2 regions of the Neobacillus sp. NPDC097160 genome follow, and region 2 is predicted to be linked to the other one. Evidence: riboswitches for the same ligand, from Rfam matches in the RefSeq annotation. Region 2 holds a riboswitch; the other holds the start of a gene.
The links. Region 2 has a riboswitch for S-adenosylmethionine ahead of metK (methionine adenosyltransferase). Riboswitches for the same ligand answer to the same signal wherever they lie in the genome.
Positions count from the first base shown of each region.

Region 1 (12,620 bases), on a different contig from region 2:
GTGCCACTTTTTGTGTCATTTTTTCTTTTCCCTTCTTCATTCAAGTAATGGTACTATTTTATCTTTTCCACGTATAGAAGACAATTAAAATAAGACACTAAGGGCAAAATAACAATTGAGAGGCGGGTGAAAGGTATGTATGGTGGACGTGATATGACGGAGCTATCGATGATGGCTAAATCTGATTGGCAGGATACCGAGCTTGCTTTTTTTCATCATTCCTTGCAGCAAATTGCCCCCTATTTAAATAGTGAAGGGCAGACTATCCATCGCGAAATTATCGAAGAAATTGAAAATCGCGGCGGCATTAATCAGCAATAAGAGAAATAGACCGCAGGTTTAAGCAGCGGTCTATTCTTTAAAGACTTTGATATAGTTTGAACATTTTTTGATATGGGACAGGGAAAGCATATTCTTTCATTTCTTCAAAGGAAACGAGCTTCCACTCCTCTGTTTCCTGAAATTTGGCGTTAATTGTCCCAGTGTATACCTTCATATTCCAAACTAAATGTGAAAACACATGATCAACTTGACCGATGGTCTGCTCAAGTTTGATTTCAAATTCATGGTTTTGATTAAAAAGGTTAACAGCGTCCTCCCGGCTGTTTTGTATTGGATGATGGAGCTCGATAGTGGGGAACTCCCATAAATTCGCGAGCAGCCCATTTGCGGGGCGCTTGTGAATGACTATTTTTCCAGTTGAATCAGTTATTATGGCTGCAGCAAGTTGAACGTCACGTGTTTTCGCCTTTTTCGTTTTGACCGGCAGCTCGTTCTGCACTCCTTCAAAAAAAGCGTGGCAATGATCACTTACCGGACATAATAAACAAGAAGGAGATGTAGGTGTGCAAACTAATGCCCCTAATTCCATTAATGCCTGATTAAACGAGGATGGATCTTCGTGGGAAATTAATTCACGGACTGCTTTTTCAAAAATCTTCCGAGACGAAGGTTTAGCAATATCTTCCCAAATCGTAAGAATTCGTGATAAAACCCTCATCACATTTCCATCAACGGCAGGCTCTGGGATTCCGTAAGCAATACTTAAAATCGCACCAGCGGTATAGGGCCCGACCCCTTTCAGTTCAGCAATTTGCTTCGGTGTATTTGGCACTTCCCCGTTGTATTTTTCCTTTACTTCCTTAACCGCAGATTGCAGGTTTCTCACCCTTGAATAATATCCAAGCCCCTCCCATGCTTTAAGCACTTTATCTTCATCTGCATCAGCCAAATCATCGATCGTAGGAAACCAGTCAATAAAACGATTAAAATAAGGAATGACTGTATCTACTCTTGTTTGCTGCAGCATAATTTCTGATACCCAGACTTTATAGGGATCCTGGTCTTTCCGCCACGGCAAGTCACGCTGTTCATTTTTAAACCAGGAAATTAAATCATGTTGAAAAGCATTTATATTGATTTTTTCTGAATTTTCTTGTTCAATTAACATAACTTTTTTGCCTCCATTTTGTTAAACAATACGAAAAAAGGAAATATAATAATAAGACATTTTCGTTTTACAATAATCTAGATTGGTTATTTTGACAAGAATTTATTGAAGGAGGATTTTCCTTTTGGATACAGGAACTCATGTTGTAATGGGCATTGCCCTTGGCGGTCTTGCAACCCTTGATCCATCCGTTGCTGCTAGCCATGCTACTGCAACCAGTGTGTTAATTGCCACGATTGCAGGTTCGCAAATACCGGATATTGATACTGTATTAAAATTAAGAAATAATGCGATTTATATTCGGAATCATCGTGGAGTTACTCACTCTATACCAGCTGTATTATTATGGCCGCTTCTCATTGTAGCTGTCGTTTATCCTTTTTTTCCGGACGCCAATCTATTCCATTTATGGGCTTGGACGTTTGCAGCTGTGTTCATCCATGTATTTGTTGATATCTTTAATGCCTATGGTACTCAAGCACTAAGACCCTTTTCATCGAAGTGGGTCGCTCTAGGGGTCATTAATACCTTTGATCCGATTATTTTCGGAATTCATATCATCGGGATTATTATTTGGCTTATAGGGGCAAACCCGGGTATTACCTTTTTACTGATGTATGCCGTCATTATTGCTTATTATATCAGGCGTTATCAAGCAAAGAAAAAAGTTTTGTTTGAGGTAAGAACCATTATTCCCGATGCTACTGATATCATTATTGCGCCGACAATGCGATTTCATCAATGGAGAATTGCTGCCATGAATAAACAGCAATTTTTTGTAGGAAGGGCAGCTAAGGATCAAGTGGAAATCCTGGACCGTTTTAACCGTGTACCAGTACCTAAAACACCGGTCATCGAAGCGGCCAAAAAGGATAAGAATCTTTCAGCGTTTTTATCTTTTTCTCCTGTTTACCGGTGGGAAGTCGATGAATACAATGATTTTTACGAAGTCCGTTTTATTGATTTGCGCTATCGCAGTAATGGCCACTACCCGTTTGTGGCGGTTGTCCAATTAGACTGTGACTTAAACCCAATCAGCTCTTATACGGGCTGGGTGTTTAGCGAAAAGAAATTACGGAAAAAATTGAGTATTATTCCTAGTTAAGAAAAGCGCAAGCGCCCTGGTCAGCGGCGTATGGCCTGGAGCGCTCCAACTGAGATAAAGGAAACACGAAGAGCCGGAGGCGATTCGATGTTGACTTATCGTAGGGCGGAGAGCGAGGGACACTAGCCGCTAGGACGCTGGAGCTGGACAATTCTCAAAGTCGAAATTTATACTTTCCTATTTCTTATAAAGCGATGACATGTGGTCATCGCTTTTTTGCCATTTTCTTTTAACATAAGCCTCGTTCAAAGCGTGAATACTAACAGTACGTGGTAAGCATTGAGAATGCTTTGCTTTTCACGTTTTTCTCATTCCCTAATTGGAGGTAAAGCATGAGAAATAAAGAAACAGGATTCCCAAATCAAAATAATAACAAGCTTGAGGGAGAGCCAAGAGCGAAGGCAGAATATGCTTCAAAGAGAGCTAATGGTACAATTAATACCCATCCACAAGAGAGGATGCGCGCCTCTGGGGAGCGCGATGATGAATCCCCTCAATACTAAAAGAAAAGTGGAAGCGCCTTGCTCAGGGGCGGCAGGCATAAGACGAGCCGGCGAGAAGGCTGCTCTTTAGTCTTCTTGACGGATTGACCGAAATGTGGAGGCGACTGTTTTGGGACGAAGGCGTAAGACGACCACTGCAAGAAGGCGCTTTTTGCCTTCTTCAGGGACGGCTTACGACTCGAGTCCCAAGGAGCCGCAACTAGACACGCTTATGACCCCGAGCCCCTAGACGTTAGAACTGGACAAAAAAAGAAAAGCCAGAGAACGAATTCTCTGGCTTCTCTCTTTATTTTAACCATTTTAACAAAGAAATCGGTAGTGCCTCTTCTTTTCCATCGCCTTTTAGCCTGTAACCCCAAGCAAAAACGCCATTCATATAATCAATTTTAAAATATTGGCCAGGATCCCCTTCAATCTCATAAATTTCCCCTGGTTTAAATGAGTCCGGGTTCATTAGATATGCCCTTGCCATTTGTACCTTTCTTTCAAGGACAGCAAATTCATTTACCATTCCCAATTGCTCTGCTTTCCTTGCCTTTTCTTGAAGGGTCGCAATCTCTTGTCTTAATTCATGTTCAGTCAATTCACTATAACGTTTCTCCTGCTGCATCACATTCACTCCCATTTACCCTTTTATTTTAGTATAGTAATATTTGTACATTTAATAAAGGTATAACATATTTAAAGGAGACTAAACAATGAGAACAATCATTATTACTGGAGCAGGATCGGGTCTAGGTAAGGAATTGGCTCTTCTTTTTTCGCAAAAGGGCTATAACCTTTTGTTAGCAGGGAGGACAACTGAAAAATTAATTTCGGTAAAACATGAAATTGAGTCGGCTGGAGGAAAAGCAGATATTATTCAATTAGATATTCGAAACAATGCAGATGTTATCCAGAAAATGGAGGAAATTAGCGGGACATACAAAATTTTCGGCTTGATTAATAATGCGGGAGTTGGTCACTTTGGACCATTTACGGAAATAAATGAGCAGCAAATTGGCGAAATGTTAGATACGAATGTTCTAGGAACCATCTTGATGACAAAGGCAATCCTGCCTTTTCTAAAACAAAATGGCGAGGGGCAAATAATGAATATTATCTCAACCGCCGGTTTGCGTGGAAAATTGAATGAAGCGGTGTATGTTGCAAGCAAGTTTGCAGTTAGGGGATTTACCGAAAGCCTGCAAAAGGAATACGAAGAAAGCAGTATTAAGTTTAATGCTGTCTATATGGGCGGCATGAACACCCCATTTTGGGATGAAAGCGACCATATTAAAGATAAATCCCGCCTCAGATCGGCAAAGGAAATCGCAGAAATCATTATGGATCAATTGGATCAAGATTCAATCATAATAGAAAACAAAAACTCATGACGTTTATTGTCATGAGTTTTCTATTTCCATTAGGAACCGTTCAATTAAATCCATCGAAAAGCCTTTCCGATATAAAGCTTGTTTCATCTTTTGTTGATACTCAAAACCATCGAATTGAGAAAATTTCCGATGGGCCTTTTCACCTTGATATCTGATGGCATCCATTTCCTCATCAGCCTCTTTAGATACTTCTGTTTCATTCATAGCAATAGAAATCACTTCAAAGGAATACCCCTTTCTAAGCAGGACATTCTCAAGCTTTTGTTTTAGAACTTTGATTGATTCCTTTGCATTCTTTTGAAAAAACTTCTCACTTATCTTAGCAGCCTTTTCAATTTGCTGCTCTAAAGGGTATTCCTTTAGCGCTAGAAGAAGAGTCCTCTCTTCAATTCCTTTTTCCTTTAATTCCATTTTAATTACATTTGAGCCTTTATCGGTCGTATTGGCTTGCGTCCTAACGTAGGCTAAAGCAAATTCCTCGTCATTAATGTATTTTTGAGCGGTCAATCTATGTATGACTTCCTCGATGATTGGTTCGTCCAATTCTTTTTTAACAAGGTGATCCTTTATCTCTTTTTCAGATCTCATTCTTCTAGCCAAATAATTGACGGCTACATTGTAAGCCTTGCGAATGTCGTCTTGATATTGAATTTCCATGAAAGAAAAATCATCAAGCTCCATTCCTTTTTTTAATTGAAATTTGATTAATACATCGCTGTCGACACTAAACGCAAATTTCTCACCCTTGCCATAATCCATGAACACATTAAAACGATCTTGATTTTTCTGCTGTGTGGTGATTTTTGTAATAACGGCCATTTCATTCACCTCAAAATTACTTTACCATATTTTTCACAGCCAGCACGATTTAAAAAATTTTTTACCAAAAATCCGTATCATTCCATTCCAAAAAGGCAAAAATGGAAATAAGTACATATAGTGCTTTATATTTTTTCCAATTAGCTTGATGACGATTGACTATATTATGTTGAAAGGAATGAGCAAAATGGCAGAAAAGAAGAAAAAAGATAAGGATAGAGGTAAGTATACACTTTCAAGCATGCAGGAAGTATCTTATCAGCGGGAATTTAAAATGGCAGATCGCGCCGGCGGCTTTCATGATAGAAAAACAAGGCTTTAAATTGATTTAAAGTTTTTTCCACTAATGAACCTCTTCCTAACTGTAAAAGCTAGTATTGGGAGCGTTTCTTGCTCCTTATCGTTTTTACAAATGAAAGGGGTTTTTATAATGGGTCGTTCACGTGGACATGGAAGCCGCGATAAAAACAAAGCGTCACTTCCACAAGTGCCGAAAAACATGAAATCAGATGGAATCGATGTAGAATATTCACAAGAATTAGCGGATAACGCAGACTTGGAAGCACAGGCACGTTCAAATGCCGCTAACCAGCGCGTAAAAAGTCGTTAGAGGTAAAAAAAAGTCTTCAAACAAAGAGAAGCAGGATTGCCCTGCTTCTCAAGCTTATTAAAGGGGGAAACTTGTAAGTTCTATCGAGAGGTTTACATATAGAACTCGTTACTGCTGATGATTCATTTTAACGCCTTTTACATGAACCTTTTTGAAATAGCCCTTGATAAATGGTACTGTGTAGCGGTCAAGACCAAAGAGATAAGCACCAGTTCCTGCGAATAATAAAATCATTGCTGCAGTATAAAGAATTGGGTTTGTGCTAGTTGTTCCTGCAAGCATAAAGTTTAAGTTCATGAAGGCTCCGGCAATTAATGCTGGGATAGTAGCTAAACCAATGATTAATCCTAAACCAACCAATAATTCTCCCCAAGGGATTAAAACGTTAAAGATATGAACATTTGGTACTGCGAATTGTTGTAAGAAATCTGCGTACCAGCCTTGGACTGCTGGATGATCACCAGTTGCATTTGCAAGTGCTCCTTTTAAGAATCCACCTGCGTCAAATCCGCCTGTTAATTTATGATAACCTGCCTCAATCCATTGTAATCCAAGCCATACCCTTAATACTGTCCACACAACTGCTGCTTGAGGGGTTTTATACCATCTCATCACAATCATCTCCTATTAATTTTTGTGAAATAATTCACAAATTAATGTAAAAATAATTTCTTTCCCCATTTCGACTAGGGGCGATCAGCTAGCTGTTTCTTGTAGTGAAGGTTTGTGAATTGTTTCACTATCTTCTCTACACTTATAATATACTCTGCCGTTATTAAAATGACAACGACTTTCACAGTTTCTTAACATATTAATGTTAGAAATTTGAATAGAATGTGAACTTAATAAGTTGCTAATGTTAGAAACTCAAAAGACGGCATCTAAAACGTGATGCTGTCTCTTTTTTAGTCCATTTCATCTCAGAGCCTCTCCTTATTTTCTTATGTCTTGCTTTTTGACACGATTGACTGATAATCATCTGTATAACCGACTAAGTCGCCCCATTCCATCAAATCTTCATCAGAAATCTTCCAAGTGTGTTGTTCTGAGTCTTGGCGAATGACAGCAAAATGGCGGGGATCGGTAGAATAAACTTGATAACCTTCTTTTTTAGATTGATCAATAAAAAAGTAATCTTCGGCACGATTCACCTTTTCAAAGCGGACATAATAAAATATATCTTTACGGAAAAGTAAAGTCGCACCGGCAACAGTATCCGTAACTGAGTTTTCAGTACCTTTAACATGTATTAATGCCTTTTTATTTTTGAAATAAATATAGTACGAGCTTTTGCCGACAATCGAAACCTTTTTATTATTAAACGCATCCATTGAACTGGAAATATATTCAGGACCGTAATAGTCATCATCATCAAATTTCGCTATAATGTCATAGCTTGCGTTCATTACCCCAAAATTTAAGCAGTCGCCTAAGGCTGCTTTTTCATGTAATTGAAATACCTGTACATTTGGATAATTCCTTGCCTTTTTGATCCATCGGTCAATATCTATCGTGTCTTTATTCAAGATTATAATTAACTCTTTATCCTGCCAGGTTTGCTGTTGATAATTATTAAAAACATTATCGATACTTTCTTCTCTTATGGTGCACGTTATAATGGAAACCACTTTTTCACTCCTTCTATGATTATGATTTTATAACTTGATTTATAAAGTTTGTTAAATTAGGATAGTCGCTTAGACTTTTTATATCATTAAGGAGCTCTTTTCGATCCTCTGAGCCGAAGCCTGCAGCCCCTAAGATATTGAAATGACGGATATCGACCTGGAGCATAAGAATAATGGTTTCAAGGATGAGGATGAATTTTTCTTCGAATTTTTGAAATTGCTCCGGCCTAGATTTTCCAAGTATTTTATATTCCCTTAGGATATTATTCATCGTTAATAAATCCGTGAGTCCAGAAAGCTCTAATCCTAGAATGAGGATATCAACATCATGATGTTTTATCGTAAAAAGGCCAAAGTTCCCGACTGCCTCTCTCCATTTGCTTTCCCCAACCGGATGCTCCTGATGGTAGGTGAATAATTGATCGCTGACAATATTTTGAGCACCCATTTTGTATAATCGGTATCCTAATTCCCAATCTTCGTAACCGTAATGGAAAAACTCTTCATCAAATCCTCCTGCCTTAACGATCATTTCTTTCCGTATAGAGACGTTCCCTGTTAGAAAGGCCATCCATGGAAATGCAAACCCTTCTAAATCTGCACTGAAATTTCGGATAATCTGCCGAAACCATGGAAATGATTTAAACGCTAAATCCCTATAGGTTTTTCTTGCGAAATCGCTTTTCTCTAATAATGAATATGGTTCATCATAATGGGTTTTACGATTTTGGAATCTCGTATATATTTCTTTATTATTTTTTGTTAAATCTGCAATGGTGTCTATTTTTTGCTCAGAGAAACTGGGGAAAACACATGTATATAGTGCTTTGGAATGCATAACCCCTGACAAAATCACGTTATTTTTGGATTGATGATACTTATAGTGATTTTCAACAAAATCAGGTTCCGTGATCATTTCCGCATCTAGAAAGATCAAAATGCTTCCCCTTGCAGAACGAACACCTAAATTTCTGACCTTTGCTCTTCCCAGCTTTTGATTACTATGGATATATTTAAAGTGATAGGGCGGAGAGTAGCCTTTTAGTTTTTCTTCCGTTTGGTCTGTTGAGGCATCATTAATAAAGATGACTTCCATTTTTGCAGGATTAAAGGTTTGGAGTTCAAGTGAATAGAGGGAAAATAGATTAAGTGGATATTTATTTTGTGACGGCATAATAACACTGACTTCAATGTCTTGATCAATTTTATTTACCGATGAACCTTCAGTGTTACTTTTTTGGGGACTTTGCATCATCTCTTTTTGTGTACTTTCTTTTTGTGTACTTTCTTTTTTAAAACTTCCTGACATGACGCACCCCTTCAATTTTTGTTTTATCAAATAACTAGTCCATTTGGTCGAGCTTTTACACAATATGTTTACCATTTAGTTTTGACTAAACTTGAGCCCAGTTTTGTTAATTTCGTTTATTTTTTATTGAAAGCAAAGAAAAAAAGAGCTTGAGGACTCTTTTTTTCTGGAGAAATTTCTATCATGTTGTTAATGCCGTTAGTCGAGGGGCTGGTGCATTGTTTTTACACACATAAACCAAATCTTCGATGATAGCACTTGCAGTTGGAAACATTCCAGCACCTGGTCCTTGCAGCGTGATTTCACCCACAATATCAGAGTGGACACTGACAGCATTCTGAACCCCTTCCACATGGTAAAATGGATGCTCCTTTCCAACAAGGACCGGCTTTATGGTTGCTTTAATCTGATTTCCCGACTTACTTATTTGGGCAATATGTTTATACCGTAAGCCTAATTCTTCAGCTTTTTCAATTAATTCACTTGTAATAGCGGTAATCCCTTCACGCTCAACATCATGCCAGTTTGGTTCCTCTCCAAAGGCAATCCGGCTAAGAATCATCGCTTTATAAAAGGCGTCATAGCCCTCAATATCATTTGTCGGGTCAGCTTCAGCAAATCCGTTTTCTTGGGCTAAGCTTAGTGCTTCGGCAAATGACTGCTTACCCTCCCGCATTTCGGTCAGGATAAAATTCGAAGTTCCATTTAAGATTCCTTGAACCTGTTGAATGCGATTGATGTTTAATAATTGTCTAAAGGTTTGAATTACTGGGATTCCCCCTGCTACCGTTGCTTCAAAACCAACCGATACATTATTTTTTTCTGCCAGCTCGAGCAGCTCTTGTCCATGATGGGCAAACATCTCTTTATTCGCTGTAATAATGTGACATCCCCGTTCGATGGCCTTTTTCAAAAATGAAAATGTTGGGTCCTTGTCCACGATGGCTTCAATGACAATATCAAGCTCCGGCATATTTAGAATGTCTTCAAAATCTGTAGTAAGGAGAACATCCTCACTGACGTTTCTTTCCTTCTGCTTATTTTTTATTAGGACAGCGGCAACCTCAACCTTTTTACCCAATACCGCTGTTAATTCCTCCGCATGTGATTGAATCGTCCGATAAACACCTTCCCCAACTGTTCCAAAACCTAGGATTGCCACTTTTATTACAGTCATTGTCCATCCACCCCTATTTAGATATTTTTTTTAAAACAGGAAAAGCCCTCTTCATAAGAAGAGGGCAGAATCCTCCTCTTATCTGTCAGGTTAAAAATAACCTGCAGGAATTAGCACCTTTTCAAGGAATACCTTGAAGGTTGCCGGGCTTCATCGGGCCTAGTCCCTCCGCCGCTCTGGATAAGAGTTGTATTTAGTTTCATTAATTTACCAAGTTATAAAGAGAATGTTAGCTGAATCTTCTGTCAATGTCAATAGATTTTTATAACGGTAATAAAGCGATTGATTCTATTGTCGTGATTTTTTCAATCATCTGGAGCCATTTCTGCGGTTTATTGGATAAAACCGAATAGTAAGTAGTCAGAAAATCCTTTACTAAAGCGGCTGGTAATTGACCAAACTCATCATCTGTTGGCATGAAACACAAATCAAGTCCCTCTACAGCCTCCCCAGTATTTTCCCAAGAAGGGTGAACATAAGTAAGATCAAGGCGCTTATAGCCTAAATGCGACAATACTTCCCGGCGCACATAGGGGTCCATCACCTTAACGCCGCCAAATTCGTGATGTTCTACTCGGTAAGGATCATAGATTTCTGCAAACATTCCGAACAACACTTTGCCATTTTCTTTGGCAAGCTGGTTTAAATCCTTTAAACGGTTTTGCGCTAAAAATCGTCCAAGCCCTAATCCCGGTTCGCTGATAATGGTAAAATCCGTCATAGCAATATTCCAATCGGGGTAATATCGGTATTCCGTTGCTCCGACAACTTGGTCTGCTTTTGTGGCAACAAACACACGAATGCTTGGGTCTTCCAACGGTTCTTTCCAATGGTCATATTCCAATACTTCTTCCGGTGGGAAAATTTCTTTCATTAAATCATGAAGCTTTTTAAAATTGGGATCTCCAATACTGGTTATTCTTTTATATTCCATCGGCTTATACGCCCCCTTCTTGTGATTTAAACGGGTTCTTCCATTCCATTAAGGCTGCATTGTTGCAGGACTCTTCATCATCGAGATAATTTTTTGCAATGCCGACTGGTACACGGCCGCACCGTAGCAAAAAGCTAATGACGGGATCGTCTAATTCTCCACTAATGACCGCTGTTAGATACTCATTGGGGGTCATTTGATCAACCACATTATGATAGCCTGGCATCCTGCCTCCGCCCAGCAGTCGGGCATATCCCTTTTCAATGACTATATGGTACATCGCTTGCATCATTAATTTACCTAGCCCTAGTTTCCTGTATTGTGGGCGAACACTGATATCGACAATATACAATGTATCGCCATTCGGATTATGGCTGCGGATGTACCCGTTGTCGGTGATTTCTTCCCAAGAATGATTGAGATTATTTGGGTCAAACTCGACACAAAGACCTGTGAGCGAACCAGCCAGTTTCCCTGCAATTTCACAGCATAGCGCACCATCTGGAAAAATGGTTACATGATTCGTTAGCTGCTGTTTATTCCACCATAATTCGGCTGGGAAAGGCGGTGGAAAGCATTCAGACTGGATTTCAATGAGCTGATCAAAATCATTTTTGGTGTAATTGCGAATGATCGCCTTTACGGGCTGACCCTGGTCATATACATAAAATTCACTTCGATACACGGTTTGGTTTCACACCCCTTGTTATATCTAGCTACAACATTCATCTGCTAGTGGGCTTCGCTAAAAGTAAGCCCCAAGTTTTTCTAATTACCAATCGGTATAAAGGTCTGTTCTGCGGTCACGCCAGGTTGTGACCGAGCCGTGCTCGCGAACTTTATATAAAAGTTCTAAATCCAGATCGGCTGTTACAACCATATCATTATTAATTTCCCCTTCTACCAATATGCCTTTTGGCGGAAATGGGATATCATTTGGGGTTATTATTGCCGCCTGGCCAAAATTTGCCCGCATAAAATCGACTGTTGGCAGTGAACCGACAGTTCCTGTTAAGACCACATATACTTGGTTTTCCACTGCGCGGGCATGGCTTGTATATCGTACTCTATGAAAACCATGACGATCATCTGTGCAGGATGGACAGAAAATGACATCGGCACCCTTAGCTTTTGCCATGCGGACAATTTCCGGAAACTCAATATCATAGCAAGTAAGCAGTGCAATTTTTCCTTTATCCGTTTCAAATATTTGAAACGAATCCCCTGGCGCCATATTCCACTCGTTCACTTCTGTTGGGGTAATATGCAGCTTAGCTTGCTCACCGATCCTCCCATCTGGATAAAATAAATGAGCGGTATTATAGAGCTGATCATCCTTTTTAATAACATGTGTTCCTGCAATAATATGCATATTTGTTTGTTTTGCAAAATTCGAAAAGAGTTCACGGTATTGTTCAGTAAAGCTTGGCAGGTCGTCGATCGTTAGACTTTGCCCCTGTTCGCTGCCAATGGAGAGGAGCTGGGTGGTAAAGAATTCCGGAAACAGGACAAACTCCGCACCAAATTCTTCAGCCGTTTTTATGTAATGCTCGCATTGTGCGGCGAATTCCTCAAAGGATTGAATTGTATGCAGATGGTACTGCACAACAGATACTCTTAGTTTCATTTTTCTCCTCCAGTTTTGATTCTTTTAAAGGAATTATCTAATATTTTAGTATTTTATTCAAACTTCATCCCTTAATTAAATA
Region 1 covers NZ_JBIWDU010000002.1:19,045-31,664, forward strand. The annotation lists gene fabL (enoyl-[acyl-carrier-protein] reductase FabL) at 1-19, opposite strand, end outside; gene ACIQXV_RS02040 (hypothetical protein) at 136-321, shown strand; gene mutY (A/G-specific adenine glycosylase) at 359-1,450, opposite strand; gene ACIQXV_RS02050 (metal-dependent hydrolase) at 1,575-2,555, shown strand; gene ACIQXV_RS02055 (small, acid-soluble spore protein K) at 2,888-3,058, shown strand; gene ACIQXV_RS02060 (YfhH family protein) at 3,345-3,668, opposite strand; gene ACIQXV_RS02065 (SDR family NAD(P)-dependent oxidoreductase) at 3,757-4,434, shown strand; gene recX (recombination regulator RecX) at 4,444-5,253, opposite strand; gene ACIQXV_RS02075 (YfhE family protein) at 5,441-5,575, shown strand; gene ACIQXV_RS02080 (YfhD family protein) at 5,684-5,863, shown strand; gene ACIQXV_RS02085 (DoxX family protein) at 5,972-6,475, opposite strand; gene ACIQXV_RS02090 (glycosyltransferase family 2 protein) at 6,805-7,491, opposite strand; gene ACIQXV_RS02095 (glycosyltransferase family 2 protein) at 7,511-8,800, opposite strand; gene ACIQXV_RS02100 (homoserine dehydrogenase) at 8,982-9,977, opposite strand; SAM riboswitch class I at 10,053-10,164, opposite strand; gene ACIQXV_RS02105 (GNAT family N-acetyltransferase) at 10,240-10,911, opposite strand; gene ACIQXV_RS02110 (GNAT family N-acetyltransferase) at 10,916-11,596, opposite strand; gene ACIQXV_RS02115 (carbon-nitrogen hydrolase family protein) at 11,684-12,538, opposite strand.
Region 1: it holds a riboswitch for S-adenosylmethionine, as region 2 does, so the genes downstream of both, ACIQXV_RS02100 (homoserine dehydrogenase) here and metK (methionine adenosyltransferase) in region 2, are expected to answer to the same signal.

Region 2 (12,620 bases):
CATTTGGATAAGGCTATCGCTTCATGATAAAATTGATTTTATGTTCATTATTTTAAAAAGGAGGTTTTCTGAATGCTTCAGATTAAACCTTTTCTATATGCATCAGATGATAAACGGTACCATACATGGAATTACCACCTACGCCAGCAATTTGGCCATAAGGTGTTTAAAGTGGCACTAGATGGCGGCTTTGACTGTCCGAACCGTGACGGTACGGTCGCACATGGCGGTTGTACTTTCTGCAGTGCTGCCGGTTCTGGTGATTTTGCCGGGAACCGTGTGGAAACCCTGGAAACACAATTCAATGAGATTAAAGAAAAAATGCACACGAAATGGAAAGACGGCAAATACATGGCCTACTTCCAAGCATTCACAAATACCCATGCACCGGTGGATATCCTTCGTGAAAAGTATGAAACAGTGCTCAAGCAGGATGGCGTTGTTGGTTTGTCAATTGCAACCCGGCCGGACTGCCTTCCAGATGATGTTGTCGAGTATTTAGCGGAATTAAATGAGCGCACCTATTTATGGGTTGAGCTCGGGCTTCAAACTGTTCACGAGCGCACTGCACTTCTGATCAACCGTGCGCATGATTTTCAATGTTATGTTGAAGGGGTAAACAAATTAAGAAAGCATGGGATTCGTATATGCTCCCATATTATTAATGGATTGCCGCTTGAATCGTATGACATGATGATGGAAACGGCGCGTGAAGTCGCTAAATTAGACGTACAAGGAATTAAAATTCATTTGCTCCACTTGTTAAAAGGCACGCCAATGGTCAAACAATATGAAAAGGGAATGCTTGAATTTCTTAATCAAGAGGACTATGTAAATTTAGTATGTGATCAATTGGAAATTTTACCGCCGGAAATGATTGTCCATCGCATCACCGGTGATGGCCCGATCGACTTGATGGTCGGACCGATGTGGAGTGTAAATAAGTGGGAAGTATTGAATGCCATTGATGCAGAACTTAAGCGAAGAGACAGCTGGCAGGGAAAGTTTTTTCAAGGGACTTTGAACCGATGAAAATGGAGCGTATACTTCCATTTGCGAAAAATTTACTCGATAAAGCGATTAGACCAGGTGACGTTGTGGTTGACGCGACTGTCGGGAATGGACATGACACCGCATTTTTAGCAGAGCTCGTTGGGGAAACCGGGAAAGTCTACGGCTTTGATGTTCAAGAAGAAGCCATTGCGGCATCTGGGAAGCGCTTAGCAGAGCATCATCTTTTAGAGCGGGTCACCCTCTTCCATGAAGGCCATGAAAAGCTTGCAGCTAAGATTCCTACTAATGATCATGGTAAAATCACAGGAGCGATATTTAACCTAGGCTATCTGCCGGGCAGCGATAAAATGATAGTAACCCTTCCTGATACGACAATTGCCGCCATCGAACAGTTATTGATAATGATGGCACCTGAGGGGATCATCGTCCTTGTGATATACCACGGGCACGAACAAGGTGCGATAGAAAGGGATTCACTCCTTTCATACTGCCAACAATTGGATCAAAAAACGGCTCATGTCCTGCAATATCAATTTATTAATCAACAAAATAACCCACCGTTTATCATTGCGATAGAAAAACGATAAAAACCAGGACATGCCTGGTTTTTTATTTTGCCAATAATCTTGTTACAAATGCAGGTATTGATTTTTGAAACGAACGGTAGGCAAGTCCATTAAAATAAAAGAAATAACTGATCCAGCCACCGGATTTAATAATTCCTTTTGCTAATTTGCGGACATTTTTCTGTTTTCGAACCTTTACATCCGAAAGGTAAATCCCTAACAGACCGCGATTAATAAGCTGATGGAACTTTTTGTGAGGAAGATATTCGGTGTGCCTGTCAGCCTCCGTCACGAAATGTTTTAAGCGATTGAAAAGAATTTCTTCGCTTTTATAGTAGGAACAGAAATTCAGGTCGCCTCCCGCAATGTCCTCTTCCTGGTCAATAAAATAATCCAAAAGAATATGTAATCCTTGAATATAGGGAAAATATCCGTTCCGAATATTTTCAGCATCGCTCGCCTGAAAATCCTCACGCAGCGCATAGGAGATTAAACAAAAGATCCCCAGTGTGGAACCGGAGCAGGCCGAGAATTCATACCATTCCATTTCAGGCAGACTGTCTTGGTAGTGATGAAACCAATTTTCCAGTCGCGGTACCCGTTCCTCCTTCACGACATGCTTGTGGATTTGTAAATCACAATAGTACTGGCATAACTCAAGAAGATAGTCTTTTATGATATCATAATGCTCTAACTCCCTTAGAACGGTGCGGCAGGTTTCCGATAAATCATGCAAATACTGATCGTCATCCTGATCCGAACGGAGGCGGTAATAATTTTTCTCATCGGCATGGAGAACAAGGGCATCTGACATCGATTCATGCAGGGCAGCAAAATCATTGGGGTCAAGGGACGTACTCCGGTCACACAGATTATCTAAGTAGTCGCTGATGGTTTGATAGGCAACGATAAACTTAATTGCTTTTTTATAATGCTCGCCAGCCGTAAGCGCAAGGATGGCTCCACCTTCACAGTGAAAGGTTTTGTGCTCGATACTGGCGAGCGCCTGATTTCTTAGCTCAAGGTTCGGAATTTTTTCAGCACGGCTTCTCCAATAAGCCAATTCTTGATGGACTGCTGGAAGTATTTTGCGATAGACCCTGGACATGAGGGTGATTGGCATCATGGATTAGATCAAACCTTTCTATACAATGTATCCTATTGCTTTTAATTGACTGTTAACAAAATCCTTTGCGTATTCGAAAACCTCTTCACGCTCCGGTTCATTAAATATTTCATGATAGCATTTAGGCCATTCCTTAAACCTTTTTTCCGATAATGGAACATGATTGAACCATTCTTTCACCGTTGCTTTATTCACAATCTGATCATCCCCGCCTTGCATCACAAGCATCGGGATATCCTGTATTTTCTCAAGATTTACAAAGGCCTGTTTTATCGCACCTGCAAGTTCACGATACCATCTGACAGAAATCTTTGTCACGTAAAGTGTATCATTGGAATCGGCTTCCCTTACGTCCTCATTTCTTGTTGCCATCTGGACGCTTAATCCAGAATTCATCCTTAAGGAAGGATAAACAATATTTAAAAGATGTGACATGGTGTCTAAGAATTTAGATGGAGTATGAACAAGTCCTAAACAGGGGGATGATAGAATCACACCTGCAATATTCAATCGTTCTTCCTGTAATAAGCGGATGGAAATCAAGCCCCCCATACTATGTCCTACCAAAAAAACCGGCAGTTCATAGCGGTAGGCAGCTTGAACCCAATCCTTTACCTCAATGATATATTCATCAAAGGAATCAATATGGCCGCGGCGGGATCTTGTTGTCATGCCTTGCCCTGGAAGGTCGGCCATGATGACATGAAAGCCGGATAACCGCCACATTTCAATCAGCCAGCCATATCTGCCATGGTGTTCCATTGCCCCATGAACGATTACGATTACCGCCTTTGCTTCCCCTTCAGCTTCCCACTTCCACATATTTTATCCCCCTAGAAAAAAGTAATAAGCAATTGTTTTCGTAAATAAGATGAATTTTTTTGAAAATCGCTTTATTCATCGATAAAATAGTACTATCATGCAAAAAGGAGCGAACCCGATGATTTACCCCTATAAAAATAAATATCCGTTAATTGCTGAGACCGCATTTATTGCCGATTATGTAACCATTACTGGCGATGTCGAAATTGGCGAACATTCCAGTGTCTGGTTTAACTCAAGTATAAGAGGTGATGTCGCACCAACGAAGATTGGCAATAAAGTAAATATTCAAGATAACTCTATCTTACACCAAAGCCCTAATAACCCGCTAATTTTAGAAGATGAAGTCTCGATTGGACACCAGGTGATCCTTCACAGCTGTATTATCCGGAAAAGAGCATTAATCGGGATGGGCTCGATTATTCTTGATAATGCTGAAATCGGTGAAGGTGCATTTATTGGCGCAGGGAGTCTTGTACCTCAAGGGAAAAAAATACCCCCTAATACTTTAGCATTTGGCAGACCAGCTAAAGTTATTAGAGAATTGACTTCAGAGGATAAAAAAGAAATGGAACGCATTTATACACAATATGCCGAGAAGGGTCAATATTATAAGTCTTTGCAGTCATAAAAATTTGAAAAGCACCCATCAACCGGATGGGTGCTTTCATATTACAAGTTACGTAAGTATAAATTTCGACTTTGAGAATTGTCCAGCTCCAGCGCCCTAGCGGCTAGTGTCCTTCGCTCTCCGCCCTACGATAAGTCAACATCGAATCGCCTCCGGCTCTCCGTGTTTCCTTTATCTCAGTTGGAGCGCTCCAGGCCATACGCCGCTGACCAGGGCGCTTCCGCTTTTCTTATTGCTTCAACGTTTGCAATTCTTTTTGTAAGGCATAATCCCGTTGAAAAGAATAAACATCCTCTACATATACTTGATGCCACACCATAAACATAAGAACGGTCCATATTTTCCGGCTGTTATCAGCTTTTCCTTGGCAATGGTCTTCAAGCAATCTCAAGACATATGTTTTATTGATTAAATGATCTGTGTTACTTTCACGGATGATCGTTTTCGCCCAATCGTTCATTTCATTCTTTAACCAGTGACGAATTGGTACTGGAAAACCAAGCTTTTTCCGATCAAGTACATGTGCAGGCACAATTCCTTCTGCTGCTTTTCGTAAAATATACTTTGTTGTCCCATTTGCTGTTTTCAAGCTAGTCGGGATTTTCGATGCGACCTCAAACACAGCCTTATCAAGGAATGGCACTCGTAGTTCTAACGAATGGGCCATTGTGACTCTATCTGCCTTAAGTAAAATATCACCGCGCATCCATGTATGGATATCAATATATTGCATCCGGTCAACCGGGTCGTATCCCTTCGATTCCCTGTAAAGTGGGTTTGTTACATCTAAATAATTCAATCCTTCATGATAAACATTTAAAAGATCGCGCTTTTCTTCTTCTGAAAACATTTTTGCATTCCCAATATAACGCTCTTCCATCGGGGTTACGCCGCGTTCAATAAAACTTTTCCCCTTCATCCCTTCTGGCATCATGCCAGCAATCCCTTTTAAAAGCACTTTTCCTACTCGCGGGATTTTATTAAATACCTCTAATGATTGCGGCTCACGGTAAATATTGTAACCGCCGAATAGTTCATCGGCTCCTTCACCTGAAAGAACAACAGTTACATGTTTACGGGCTTCACGAGCAACAAAATAAAGCGGTACGCAGGCTGGGTCAGCAAGCGGGTCATCCATATGCCACATGATTTTTGGCACTTCAGTCATATATTCTTCTGGTGAAATCACGTAACTGATATTTTCCACACCAAGCTTTTCGGCAGTTTCTTTGGCAACATCAATTTCACTAAAGCCATTGTGATCAAAACCAACAGAGAACGTTTTAATGGCAGGGTGATATTGTTTGGCAATTGACGCAATAATCGAAGAGTCAATTCCACCGGAAAGGAAGGAGCCAACCGGAACATCGCTGCGCATATGTTTTTCAACTGAATCAAAAAGGATGTCGCGAATTTCTTTAACAAATTCATCTTCAGATTTCTGTACCGGCTTAAATTGTGCCTTCCAATATCGTTTGATTTCCATAGCCGAGCCGATTTTCTTCGTAAAATAATGACCAGGCTCAAGCTTGTGAATTCCCTCTGACAACGTATTCGGTTCAGGAACAAATTGATAGGTCAAATAGTGCTGCAAGGAATCATAATTTAAAACATCATTTTCTAATGCCAGCAGAATACTCTTTTTCTCAGAAGCAAAGAACGTTCTTTCGCCGTCTTCAAAATAGAAAAACGGTTTGATTCCAAACGGGTCGCGTGCCCCGAAAAGCGTCTGTTCTTGCTTATCCCAAATGGTAAAGGCAAACATCCCACGCAGTTTTTCCACCGCTTTTTCCTTTAAATGACTATAAAGGGCGATAATGACCTCTGTATCGGAGCTCGTCGCAAATGATAAGCCCTCTTTAAGAAGTTCTTCACGTAGCTCAACATAGTTGTAAACCTCACCGTTAAAAATAATCCAGTAGCGTTCATTTTCATACGTTAACGGCTGATGGCCGCTCTCAATATCAATAATACTCAAGCGGCGAAAACCAAATTGAATATGATCATCATAATAAAAGCCATCATCATCCGGTCCGCGATGGGTGATAATATCATTCATATTTTTAAATTCTTGTTTTTGCTTGTCACTATAGTTTTGTGTTTTGTCGTGTACACAACCGATAAAACCACACATTATGTACCTCACCTACTCCATTAAAAATAAAACCTCTCTAATACTACCACTTTTTTTATAAAAAATGCACTGTGAACAATAGGAAATTAAAGTATCTTCAGTTTTCACTTCTTTTGGCCTACTTAAACATTTTATTCCAGTTAACCATTTACTGAACAAGAAAATAGACGAAAAAATAAAAACGGGAGTTACATTAAATATGCAACTCCCACTGCTTTTATTGCCTAGCTGCAGCGCCGAGGCGCTTTCGCTTTTCTATTTTATAAATTTGCTTGCCCGCGTAAAGCCTCTGCTTTATCAGTGCGCTCCCAAGGCAGGTCAACATCTGTACGTCCAAAATGGCCGTATGCAGCTGTTTGCTTGTAGATTGGGCGGCGAAGGTCAAGCATATTAATGATTCCTGCTGGGCGAAGGTCAAAGTTTTCACTTACAAGATCAACTAAAACATCTTCACTTACCTTTCCAGTGCCAAACGTATCAATAGAAATCGAAACTGGGCGTGCCACACCAATGGCATAGGCTAGCTGAACTTCGACTTTGTCAGCAAGGCCAGCTGCAACGATGTTTTTAGCAACATAACGTGCTGCATAGGCAGCAGAACGGTCAACTTTTGTAGGATCCTTACCGGAGAAGGCACCGCCGCCATGGCGAGCATAGCCACCGTACGTATCAACAATAATTTTACGGCCAGTTAAACCGGCATCCCCTTGTGGCCCGCCAATAACGAAACGGCCTGTTGGGTTAATGAAATATTTTGTATTTTCATCAATAAGTTCTTGTGGAACAACCGGATTGATGACATATTCCTTCAAGTTCCGTTGAATTTGCTCTAACCCTACTTCCGGATTATGTTGAGTTGAGATAACGATGGTATCAATGCGAACCGGTTTGTCATTTTCATCATACTCAACGGTTACTTGCGTTTTCCCATCTGGACGAAGGTACTCAAGAACCTTATCTTTACGCACCTCTGTTAATTTGCGAGCAAGCTTGTGTGCTAGTGAAATTGGAAGAGGCATAAGCTCATTGGTTTCATTACAAGCAAAACCAAACATTAAGCCTTGGTCACCTGCTCCAATTGCTTCGATTTCTTCATCTGACATTAATCCTTCACGTGCTTCAAGGGCCTGATCAACACCCATGGCAATGTCAGGACTTTGTTCACCAATGGAAGTTAACACAGCGCAAGTTTCGGAATCAAAGCCATATTTAGCACGATCGTAACCAATACCTTTAACCGTTTCACGAACAATCTTTGGAATATCCACGTAAGTAGAAGTCGTGATTTCGCCGGCAACTAGAACTAATCCGGTTGTTACCGATGTTTCAGCAGCAACACGGGCATTTGCATCCTTTTCTAAAATGGCATCTAAAATGGAATCAGAAATTTGGTCACAGATCTTGTCCGGATGACCTTCAGTTACTGATTCAGAAGTGAACAAACGACGTTTTGTTGACATCTGAATTCCTCCTATCATATGAGATCATCGAGGTTTTATGAAGGTTACAGGAATACTTCTCGAACCTCGTGAATTGATACGGTACTCATTCCCTTAGTATGAAATAAACAAAGGATTTTTATTAGAAACTCTTTTCATAAAAGGACTTATACAAAACAAAAAACCTTACCATAATGAGGAAAGGTTGTTCCGGGCCTTTCACTCTTATCGTTCAAGGCTGAAGCCTTGCGTCAGATTAGCACCTTCGCATTTGAAAAGGACCTGTTAAGCGGTCATTCTTTTCGTATTGCAGGTTGCTGGGTTTCATTGGGCCTGTCCCTCCACCAGCTCGGGATAAGAGAGTATCCGTTCAAATCAGAATGATACGCTAAAATGATGAGTACTGTCAATAAGTTTTTCAAGAAATTTTCAGGGAGTAGAGGAAGGAAGATTTCATTATTTATTCATAATCTAAATTATTGTCATGACTGATTATAAATTATTTGAATAATGTATAAAATGTAACCTAAATTCATTTAATAGTGTAGACTATTTCTCTAAATGTGTTATACTATTTATCAATATTATGATAATAAAAACCAAAATAAAGGAAGGTTTCCGTAAATGAATTCTGTTCATATTCCAAATGAATTAAATCAACTTTTACAAGAAAGTAATGCTCAATTACAATTATCCGTTCCCCAATTAGTCGAAAAAATCTTAACCCGCAATGAAGGAACGTTAACCGCAACGGGAGCCGTTCGCGTCTCTACTGGCAAATATACAGGTCGTTCACCGCAGGATAAATTTATTGTGATGGAAGAGGCAACGAAAGATAAAATTGCTTGGGGACCGACGAATCAGCCAATTTCTGAAGCGGTGTTCACTAGCCTATATTATAAGGTTCTTGAGTACTTAAAACAACAAAATGAAATTTTTGTATTTAAAGGCTTTGCTGGAGCTGATAAAAAATCCCGCTTACCCATCCAGGTGGTCAATGAATATGCGTGGCATAATTTATTCGTACATCAGTTATTCATTCGCCCATCTGAAGATGAGTTACTTTCACATGATGGCGGATTTACGGTTATTTCTGCACCCAATTTTAAAGCCAATCCTGCTGTTGATGGTACGAACTCGGAAACCTTTATTATCATTTCGTTTGAACGGAAAATTGTTTTAATCGGCGGCACTGAGTATGCTGGGGAAATGAAAAAGTCCATTTTTTCAGTCATGAATTATTTGCTGCCTGAAAATAATATTTTTTCAATGCATTGTTCTGCGAATGTCGGTCTTGAAGGCGATGTTGCCTTATTCTTCGGTTTATCCGGAACAGGGAAAACCACTTTATCAGCCGATCCTAATCGACGGTTGATTGGTGATGATGAGCATGGCTGGTCATCCAATGGGGTCTTTAATGTTGAAGGTGGGTGCTATGCCAAATGCATTAATCTTTCGCGTGAAAAGGAACCGCAAATCTTTGACGCAATTCGCTTTGGAACAGTCCTTGAGAATGTAACAATAAATCAAGAATCAAGAATCCCTGATTATGATGATGGAACATTGACCGAGAACACGAGAGCGGCCTACCCTATGGAAGCGATTGATAATATTATTCAGCCCAGCATTGCCGGTCATCCAAACACGATTGTATTTTTAACTGCAGATGCGTTTGGTGTGCTGCCTCCAATTTCAAAATTAACGAAAGAACAAGCCATGTACCATTTCTTAAGTGGGTACACGTCAAAGCTTGCCGGAACTGAGCGTGGTGTAACATCACCTGAAGCCACCTTCTCCACCTGCTTTGGTGCACCATTCCTGCCGCTTCCTGCGACCCGTTATGCGGAAATGCTTGGTGAAAAAATATTGGAACACAATGCCAATGTCTTTTTAGTGAACACAGGCTGGACTGGCGGAGAATATGGAGTCGGCAGCCGGATGAAACTTTCCTATACAAGAGCAATGGTGCAAGCCGCTCTCGAAGGCGAACTCAACCATGTCGAAACAGTCAAAGATGAAATTTTCGGCTTAAATATTCCACTTCATATTGCCGGTGTACCAGATGAAGTCTTGCAGCCGAATAAAACATGGGCAGACCCTGCGGCCTATGAGGCGAAGGCAAAGGAACTTGCCGGAAAGTTCCGTGAAAACTTCAAGAAGTTTAATGATGTATCTTCCGAAATTGAAGAAAAAGGCGGCCCTGTTGTTTAAATATACGCAAAAGCCCATATCAATTGGATATGGGCTTTCTTATGTCCACAGGCCTGCCTGCTTAGTTCGTCGAATTTAATGATACTAATTGATAGGTTAGCGTTGTACTGTTGTTTTCCCATTCCACTTTTTTAATCAATGCGGATCCGCTTGAATCACTGTCCATCGTTTTCTTTACATCAATGGGAATTTCAATCGGATAGAGCCTGTATCCTTCCTTTACTAGCACAAAAAGATTTTCCCCTACTCTTTTCTCCCTGCCTTTTGTCACAATCATGGTATTCAATTCAAGAGGCATACCCATAAAAAAATCCGCTCCTCTGCTTGTATTAACTATTAACTATTAACTATTAACTATATATTACCATCTTTTGCTATGGTTTTTCATCCACTTTGATAAATCCTCAACGACTTTTCTATTCACTGCAGGCGGAAAATAGTGAGTAAATTCGTCAAAATACCAGCATTCAACCGGTTTGTCCAGGACTCTAAGCCTTCTTTCAAGACGATAGGCATGCTCCACGGAAACATTATGATCCATTACCCCATGAATAATTAGGACAGGTGCAGCCAATCTTTCCAGTTCAAATAATGGCGTCCGCTTCTGATAACTTTCCGGAAACTTCTCAGGGGTACCGCCAATAACCCGTTTCATCATCCTCCGTAGATCTTTCCTTTCCTCATACGTTAGGGTCATGTCACTAACTCCGCCCCAGGTAACAACAGATGCTGCTTCGGGGAACTGGATCCCTGTCAACAGCGCCATCACACCGCCGCGTGAGAAACCAAAGATATGGATTTTACGTACCCTAGAAATAGATTTCAACAGCAAATAAGCAGAAAATGCATCCTCTCTGTCTTCCCCGGCAAAATCCTCATTCCCCTCCCCGCCTTGATTGCCACGATAAAAAGGCGCAAATACAATAAAACCCTCTGAAGCAAACTGGGCAATTCGGGCGGGACGAACCTTTCCAACATTTTTAATGCCGCCGCGTAAATATAGGAACCCATCCATCGGTTCATTACCAATCGGTGCCGCAAGCAGCCCTTTCACCCTTAATCCATTTGAAAAATAGGTAATAACCGTTAATTCAACATTAGGATTTGGCGAAGGAAAGCGTATGTGTTCAAGGATTTCCCCATTATTTATCTTCATCTGCCAATCCTTCCTTTATCAAACTTATTAAAATTTATTATAACTGGGCATTCACATATTTTTCTACTTTTCATACGATATCTTAGGCAAATAGCCCAGATTTCTTAACGGTATTGAAGGAGGTTCATTTTATGAAAAAATCGTTAAAGTTCAGTTTCTCCTTTCTTCTCATTGCTATTCTCATGTTTTCATTAGCCGCTTGTAACACTGATTCCAAAACAGAGACAAAGAAATTGGAAAAAGTTCGTATTGCAGAAGTGACCCGTTCCATTTTCTATGCACCGCAATATGTTGCACTGGCAAAAGGATTTTTCAAGGCTGAAGGGTTGGATGTCACCCTAACGACTACTCCTGGTGGCGATAAAACAATGACAGCCCTTATCTCGGGTGGAGCAGACGTTGCCCTAGTTGGATCAGAAACATCCATTTATGTTTACGCTCAAGGCGCAAATGATCCGGTCATCAATTTTGCACAACTAACCCAAACCGACGGCACATTCCTAGTTGCCAGGGATAAAATCGACAATTTCTCATGGGATCTATTAAAAGGAAAAACGTTCTTAGGTCAACGTAAAGGCGGCATGCCGCAAATGGTCGGTGAGTTTGTTTTGAAAAAACATGGCATTGACCCCCATCAGGACTTAAAATTAATCCAAAATATCGACTTCGCGAATATCGCCAATGCTTTTGCCTCAGGCACAGGAGAATTCGTGCAATTATTTGAACCCACGGCCAGTATTTTTGAAAAAGAAGGAAAAGGCCATATTGTTGCTTCCTTTGGAAAAGAATCCGGCCATGTCCCATATACCACCTTTATGGCGAAAGAAAGCTTTATGAAAGAAAATAAAGCAACAATTGAAAAATTCACAAGAGCCGTTTACAAGGCACAAAAATGGGTGGAATCCCATAGTGCTGAGGAAATTGCTAAAGCGGTTGAACCATATTTCCCTGATACAGACCTTGAAATCATGACAACGGTTGTCGAGCGCTATAAGAGCCAAGGCTCGTTTGCAGCAGACCCGATTTTAGACGAAGAAGAATGGAACAATCTTCAGAGTATCATGAGGGAAGCGGGAGAGCTTCCAAAAGAAGTTGATCATAAAACGCTTGTCAACACAGAGATTGCTGAAAAAGTCATTAAAAAATAATAGGAAAGGGAGGCCGTTTATATGAGCTTTTTACACGTTCAAGATATACATCATACCTATTTCACCAAAGCCTCTGCCACCACGGCCCTCTCCGATATAACATTTACGGTTGAGGAAGGGGAATTTGTCTCCCTCCTTGGCCCAAGTGGCTGTGGTAAGACGACCCTGCTTTCAATCATTTCAAGTTTACTTAAGCCGACCCAAGGAAAAGTCTTGTTAGAAAATAAACCCGTAACTACGTCTAAAAATCAAATCGGTTATATGCTCCAGCAGGATTATTTGTTTCCCTGGAAAACGATAGAAGAAAATATCCTGATGGGCCTGAAATTATCAAAGCAGCTAAATGAAAAAAACAAATCCGCCGCATTAAACC
Region 2 covers NZ_JBIWDU010000023.1:53,342-65,961, forward strand. The annotation lists gene mnmL (tRNA modification radical SAM protein MnmL/YtqA) at 73-1,032, shown strand; gene mnmM (tRNA 5-(aminomethyl)-2-thiouridylate-methyltransferase MnmM) at 1,029-1,601, shown strand; gene ACIQXV_RS25820 (tetraprenyl-beta-curcumene synthase family protein) at 1,624-2,706, opposite strand; gene ACIQXV_RS25825 (alpha/beta hydrolase) at 2,725-3,528, opposite strand; gene ACIQXV_RS25830 (gamma carbonic anhydrase) at 3,647-4,159, shown strand; gene asnB (asparagine synthase (glutamine-hydrolyzing)) at 4,389-6,293, opposite strand; gene metK (methionine adenosyltransferase) at 6,554-7,753, opposite strand; SAM riboswitch class I at 7,955-8,093, opposite strand; gene pckA (phosphoenolpyruvate carboxykinase (ATP)) at 8,357-9,943, shown strand; gene ACIQXV_RS25850 (DUF2584 domain-containing protein) at 10,005-10,247, opposite strand; gene ACIQXV_RS25855 (alpha/beta hydrolase family protein) at 10,305-11,099, opposite strand; gene ACIQXV_RS25860 (ABC transporter substrate-binding protein) at 11,231-12,247, shown strand; gene ACIQXV_RS25865 (ABC transporter ATP-binding protein) at 12,269-12,620, shown strand, end outside.